Regions from separate parts of the Planococcus massiliensis genome, predicted to be linked through region 2. Evidence: predicted binding sites of a transcription regulator. Region 2 holds the regulator's gene; the other holds the start of a gene.

Region 1 (3,397 bases), 2.1 Mb from region 2:
CTTGGAGATGCCGGCGACAGATTGTTCGGCACGAAATAAGAAAAGCGGAAGCGATTGCTGTAAGCAGAGGCAATCATTTCCTAACTCAAATAATATGAAAACGAGGTTGATTAGTTTGACGAAAAAGTGGAAAGTAATGACGATCTTTGGCACGCGCCCGGAAGCAATCAAAATGGCGCCTCTAGTGCTCGAGCTTCAAAAGCATCCGGAAACAATCGAGCCGATTGTGACGGTAACAGCTCAGCATAGACAGATGCTCGATCAAGTGCTTGAGACATTTCAGATTACGCCGGATTACGATTTGAATATTATGAAAGACCGCCAATCATTGAGCGACGTCACGACGCGTGCTTTGCTTGGCTTAGACGAAGTGATGAAAAAAGCGCAGCCGGACATCGTGTTGGTGCACGGCGATACAACAACAACTTTCGTGGCGAGCCTGGCAGCGTTCTACAATCAGATTGCCATCGGCCATGTAGAAGCAGGCTTGCGTACGCACAATAAATACTCGCCGTATCCGGAAGAGATGAACCGCCAATTGACGGGCGTAATGGCTGATATCCACTTTTCGCCGACTGAAAAATCTGCACAGAATTTGCGCAATGAAAACAAAAAAGAAGAAACCATCTACATTACCGGCAATACAGCGATCGATGCGTTGAAAACGACCGTGCGTGAAACGTATAGCCATCCGATCCTTGAAAAGATCGGCGAAGACCGGATGATCTTGTTGACAGCCCACCGCCGTGAAAACTTAGGCGAGCCGATGCGCAATATGTTCCGCGCCATCAAACGGTTGATTCAAGAACACGATGACATCCAAGTCGTGTACCCGGTGCATATGAATCCGGCAGTTCGTGAAGTGGCAGATGAAATTCTCGGACGCGATTCGCGCATCCATTTGATTGAACCGCTGGAAGTCTTGGATTTCCATAACTTTGCGGCACGTTCATTCTTTATACTGACAGATTCAGGCGGCGTCCAGGAAGAAGCTCCGTCGCTAGGCAAGCCGGTACTCGTTCTTCGCGATACGACAGAACGCCCGGAAGGAATCGATGCTGGCACATTGAAACTTGCCGGAACAGAAGAAGAAACCATCTATTCAATGGCAAAAGAATTGTTGACGGATGAAAGCGCCTATAAAGAAATGTCGCACGCTTCAAACCCTTACGGGGACGGAGAGGCTTCGCGCCGGATCGTTGAAGCGCTGCACACTTATTTTTCTGAGAAATAAGCAGCAAAATGGTTGAGAGGACATGTCGGACACGAATTTGTCAAGAATATGTCGGAGGGTATTTGCTTGTGAAGTTTTTCACTTCTAGGAATTGACATGATTTTACCCCTATTGTATGCTTACAAAGGGTATGCATGAGAAGGTTTTCTTACATATAGATGTTGTTCCGAAAGCCTGATGCGACTGCTCTTTTATAGGGGTAAAATGTCAAATCAAACGAAACTCGAGGGGTTTATCATGCGCCCAACAAAAAGTCCCTTACAAGCGATGGCACTTTACAGTGCTATCCTCTCACAACTTGTCGGGTCCGTGCTCATCGGTACGTTCACAGGTATGTGGCTCGATGAACAATTCGGAACCGCCCCGCTTTTCTTAATCATCTGCTTGCTCACGGGCATGTTTGCCGGTGTGTGGGCAATGCTGCAGACCGTCCGAAAATTCGAATCAGGAGACAAATGAAAAATGGATGGACTTAGGGAGATATATACAAGACTAAAAAGAATGATTTATTTCATCCTGGCGGCTTTCGTTATTGGTTGGGGGTTTACCCCTTATCAAGAGGTATTCGCGGGTCTGTTGATCGGAACTTTGTTCGGCATTTATAATATGTGGATTCTGGTTCGCCGGATGGAAAAATTCGACCGGGCGGTGGCAGAAGGCTCGAAGGTTCGTTCGCTTGGAACGGCATTACGGTTTGCATCAGGTGTAGCTGCTGTAGCGATGGCGTTATTATTCGCCGAGCATATTCACTTGATCAGTACAGTAATCGGGTTGATGATCCCTTATGTTCTGCTTTTGGCAGAACGGATTGTTTATCATGTGAAACACCATTAAGAAAGTGGAAAGAGAGGTGAAACTATCGTGGGTCATGAAGCTCCTATGCTTGAAGTGTTCGGGATCTGGTTTAACTTATCGAACGTTATGATGCTCATCGTAGCCGCTGTTATCGTATTTCTAATTGCCTTCATTTCTACTCGGAATTTAAAGCTTAAGCCAACCGGCATGCAAAATTTCATGGAATGGGTAATGGATTTCGTAAAAGGGCTGATCAAGAGCAACATGGACTGGAAAGACGGCGGGCGATTCCACGTACTCGGAATTACGCTGATCATGTTCATTTTCGTTTCGAATATGTTAGGTCTTCCGTTCTCGATCATTGTCTATGGCGAACTGTGGTGGAAATCCCCGACAGCTGATCCAACAGTGACAATGACTTTGGCCGCCATGGTCATCATTTTGAGCCATTATTATGGCATCAAGCTCAAAGGGTTGGGAGAATACGGTGCAGGTTATTTAAAACCAATGCCATTCTTGTTCCCGTTGAAAATCATTGAGGAGTTCGCAAATACGCTGACACTTGGTCTGCGTCTTTACGGTAATATCTATGCAGGTGAAATCTTGCTTAGCTTATTAGCGGGACTCGGCGGAGCTGGCGTTGTCGGCTTTGCAACGGCTATCATTCCGATGATGGCTTGGCAAGGATTCTCGATCTTTATCGGTGCAATCCAAGCATTTATTTTCGTTATGTTGACGATGGTTTATTTATCGCATAAAGTTGCCGACGACCATTGAGTATAAACTGTTCAAATTGAGCAGAAAAAAACAACTATCCTGAGGAGGACAAATTACAATGACAGGTTCATTAGGTTTATTAGCAGCAGCAATCGCAGTAGGTTTAGCAGCACTAGGCGCAGGTATTGGTAACGGTCTTATCGTATCAAAAACAGTTGAAGGGATCGCTCGCCAGCCAGAAGCTCGTGGCGTTCTTCAAACAACTATGTTCATCGGGGTTGCATTGGTTGAGGCATTGCCAATCATCGCTGTAGTTATCGCGTTCATCGTTATGAACCAATAGTATCGAGAAAAGCGGAAACGGCCGTTCAGCTCCGCCAGGCTTAAGATGAACTTGCGAAGCGGCGCTTTTTGCCGCACAGCAAGGGCAGCTTAAGGCCGAGGAGTTGGCCGTTGGAGTCTGGACATCAAAATCCGGACAATAACAAGGTAAATGGCGGGAATGCTTCGGCAGGTTTTTCGCCATTTATGTTTGTATGGCCCATTTCAAATTTGAATAAACATCTTATATTAAAGATCTTATAATAGAAGAAACTGAATTTTAGGCTCTTGAAGGGAGTGAAACAATCGTGTTTTTTGATCACCTCGTAC
Region 2 (3,397 bases):
CGGGCTTTTTCGCCTCCGGAAAGGGTGGAAATGGGTTTTAGCACGTCATCTCCAGAAAAAAGGAAGCGGCCGAGCACACCCCGAATGTCTTTTTCGTTCACATGCGGGTAATCGTCCCATAGCTCATTTAATAGAAGCTTATTGCCTTTTAGATTCGCTTGTTCCTGGTCGTAGTAGCCGAATTGAATGCCCGTGCCGTAATGGATTTCACCGGCAAGCGGTTCGAGTTCTTTCATAATGGTCTTCAATAGCGTGGATTTGCCGACGCCATTTGGACCGACCAATGCCAAGCTTTCCTGGCGGTAAAGTTTCCATGAAATGTTCTCGGACACCGGCGCGTTGCCATAGCCAATCGCAAGCGAGCGAACATTTAGGACGTCATTCCCACTCTGCTTTTCAATGCTGAAACCGAAGCGTGCCGATTTTTCGTCGCCATTCGGCGCATCCATCCAATCGGTCTTTTCCAGAATCCTTCTGCGGCTTTGGGCCATTTTGGTGGTCGAAGCCCGCACGAGATTGCGCTGGACGTAGTCTTCGAGCTTTGCTTTCTCGCTTTGCTGTTTTTCGAATTGCTTTAAGTCATGTTCGTATTGCTTCGCTTTTTCATCCAGGTAGCGGCTGTAGTTTCCTGTGTACTTCTTGACGCGGTGTCGCGATACTTCATAGACAAGCGTCACGACTTGGTCAAGAAAATACCGGTCATGGGAAACGATCAATAAGGCACCTGGATAATTTGTCAAGTAATTCTCGAGCCAGCTGAGTGTTTCGATGTCCAAATGGTTAGTAGGCTCATCGAGGATCAGCAATTGGGGTTTGCTCAAGAGAAGCTTGGCCAGCATTAAGCGGGTTTTCTGGCCGCCTGACAGCGAAACGATTTTCTTCTCGTAGTCTTCCTGGTAGAATTTCATGCCGTGCAGGATGGTCCGCGTGTCCGCTTCGTACTGATAGCCGCCTGCCTCTTTGAAATCATGCTGCAGCGTATCATACTCTTGCATCACTTTTTCGTATTGAGCCGTATCTTCATAAACGGCTGGATCAGCCATTTGGGCTTCAAGCTGGCGGAGTTTGGCTTCCTGTTTACGGAAATGTTTGAAAATCGTCATCATTTCTTCCCAAATGGTCGCATCGGTTTCAAGGTCCGTCTGCTGTTCCAGGTAGCCGATGGTCAAATCTTTCGGCATGATGATGTCGCCGCTATCGTATGACATCTCGCCGGAAATGATTTTCAATAAAGTCGATTTGCCCGCCCCGTTGCGGCCCACTAATGCAACACGGTCGCGGTGTTGAACTTCCAATTTGACGCCCGAAAGAATTTCGTCTGCGCCGAACGATTTATGGACTTGGTTAACTTGTAAGACTATCATGTGGGTCACCTCTATTCTCTCTTAGTTTAGCCTACGGAAGGGCGCTTCGCAATCAAGCTAGCTTTACATATGGGCTCTCCTCAGGTAAGATAATATCGATTTGATACGACCTCAGGAGGTAACCTTGCATGTTGCATGAACCATCAAAAATTCCGCAAGCCACGACCAAAAGGCTGCCCTTGTACTACCGGTTTCTCCAAAACTTTGCCAACGCTGGACAAAAACGCATTTCTTCACAGGAACTGAGTGAAGCGATGAAAATCGATTCAGCTACCATCCGCAGGGATTTTTCGCATCTCGGGGCATTTGGGAAAAAAGGCTATGGCTATGATGTCCAGGATTTGTTGGTCTTTTTCCGCAAAACGCTTGATCAGGATGAAGCAACCAATGTTGCGTTGATCGGTGTCGGCAACCTTGGCAGCGCATTTTTAAAATATAATTTTCAACGCAATCACAATACGAAAATTGTCTTGGCGTTCGATTCCAACAGCCCGATAGAAGGGGAGAAAATCAGCGATATCGATACGTTCCATCCAGACCGGATCGAAGAAAAGATTGAGGAATACGGCATCGAATTGGTGATACTGACAGTCCCTTCCCGTTCTGCCCAGGAAGTGACAGATCGGCTCTCAAAAACACAAATCAAAGGGATTTTAAACTTTACGCCGGTACGTATTGCCGTGCCTCCCCATATCCGTGTCCAAACCATTGATTTGTCGGTTGAACTGCAGACGCTCATCTACCAAATCAAGCAACAATGACTCAAAAAATTCACATTTGGCCAGCCGTTTGAAATAGCCAAAGGGGTTTGAATGATGTAGAATGAAACCATTAATACAGGAGGTGTCTAATATGGCTCCAGGTCCAGTTAGTTTGATAGTAATTGCTATTGTGGCATTAATCATTTTTGGCCCGAAAAAGTTGCCTGAATTTGGTAAAGCTTTCGGTTCTTCATTGCGTGAGTTTAAAAACGCAACTAAAGGTTTGACAGATGACGACGATGCAGCAGACGTGAAGAAGAAAGAAGAGCAAAAGGAAATACGATAGGATGTTTGTCTGATGAATCAAAAAGACATGACTTTAGTTGAACATATAGGCGAACTGAGAAAACGGCTGACCATCATCGCCGTTTTCTTTGTGTTAGCGCTCATTGGCAGTTTTTTCTTGACCGAACCGTTGATCCAGTATCTGCAGTTTACCGAGGAAGCGAAAAACTTAACGCTTAACGCTTTTAAGATAACCGATCCCATTAAGATCTATATGCAAGTCATGATGGTTTTGGCCCTTGTCATCATTTCCCCAATCATCATGTACCAGTTTTGGGCCTTTATCAGCCCGGGCTTGCACGATACAGAACGGAAAGTGACATTAAGCTATATTCCATTTTCCGTGCTGCTGTTTTTAGGCGGAATTGCTTTTTCTTATTTTATCTTGTTCCCATATGTCATCGGGTTTATGCTAAACATATCCGATAACCTGGATATCCAAGATACGATTGGAATCAATGAATACTTCCAGTTCCTGTTCCAGATTACGCTGCCTTTTGGTATCGTGTTCCAACTGCCGGTGCTCATGCTGTTTTTGACCCGTCTTGGCGTCATTACACCGATGTTGATGAGCAAATACCGGAAATACGCATATTTTGGGTTAATTACGCTGGCTGCTTTTATCACGCCGCCGGATATCGTTTCCCATATGATGGTGACGGGGCCATTGCTCTTGCTTTACGAGTTCAGCATCGTTATTGCGAAAATCGGCTACCGCAAGTTTTTGAAAGCCGAACAGAATTTAATCATCGAAGAACAAAAACAAGGCCTTCACGAATAGTTCGTGAAGGCTTTTTTGTGCTTTCTTTATGTCCAGCTCCGGTGTCCAGCCTCTCGAGGTCTTAAGCTTGTCGAGGCAAAACGGGCACCTTTGCTTTTCTTTATGGCTGCAAGCCCTCCAAATATTTGGTGAAGGCTTCGATTTTGTCCATATTCAGCTGAATGATCATGACGAATGCATTCAGCAGGATATGGGAAATGATCGGT

Evidence for each region. Region 2 encodes Rex, which represses fermentation and respiration genes when NADH is low (regulators of the CRP and FNR family bind a similar motif). Its sites were predicted from a motif close to TTGTGAAATATTTCACAA; they were not measured.
Region 1: the regulator Rex is predicted to act here: its motif matches at 1,301-1,318, upstream of BN1080_RS04155 (AtpZ/AtpI family protein).

What each region holds. Positions count from the first base shown of each region.
Region 1 covers NZ_CCXS01000001.1:821,976-825,372, forward strand. Annotated here, with positions in the region: gene upp (uracil phosphoribosyltransferase) at 1-39, shown strand, start outside; gene wecB (non-hydrolyzing UDP-N-acetylglucosamine 2-epimerase) at 116-1,234, shown strand; gene BN1080_RS04155 (AtpZ/AtpI family protein) at 1,472-1,693, shown strand; gene BN1080_RS04160 (ATP synthase subunit I) at 1,697-2,068, shown strand; gene atpB (F0F1 ATP synthase subunit A) at 2,096-2,806, shown strand; gene atpE (F0F1 ATP synthase subunit C) at 2,865-3,089, shown strand; gene atpF (F0F1 ATP synthase subunit B) at 3,376-3,397, shown strand, end outside.
Region 2 covers NZ_CCXS01000001.1:2,875,185-2,878,581, reverse strand. Annotated here, with positions in the region: gene BN1080_RS14275 (ABC-F family ATP-binding cassette domain-containing protein) at 1-1,364, opposite strand, end outside; gene BN1080_RS14270 (redox-sensing transcriptional repressor Rex) at 1,493-2,125, shown strand; gene tatA (twin-arginine translocase TatA/TatE family subunit) at 2,217-2,411, shown strand; gene tatC (twin-arginine translocase subunit TatC) at 2,424-3,191, shown strand; gene BN1080_RS14255 (CPBP family intramembrane glutamic endopeptidase) at 3,292-3,397, opposite strand, start outside.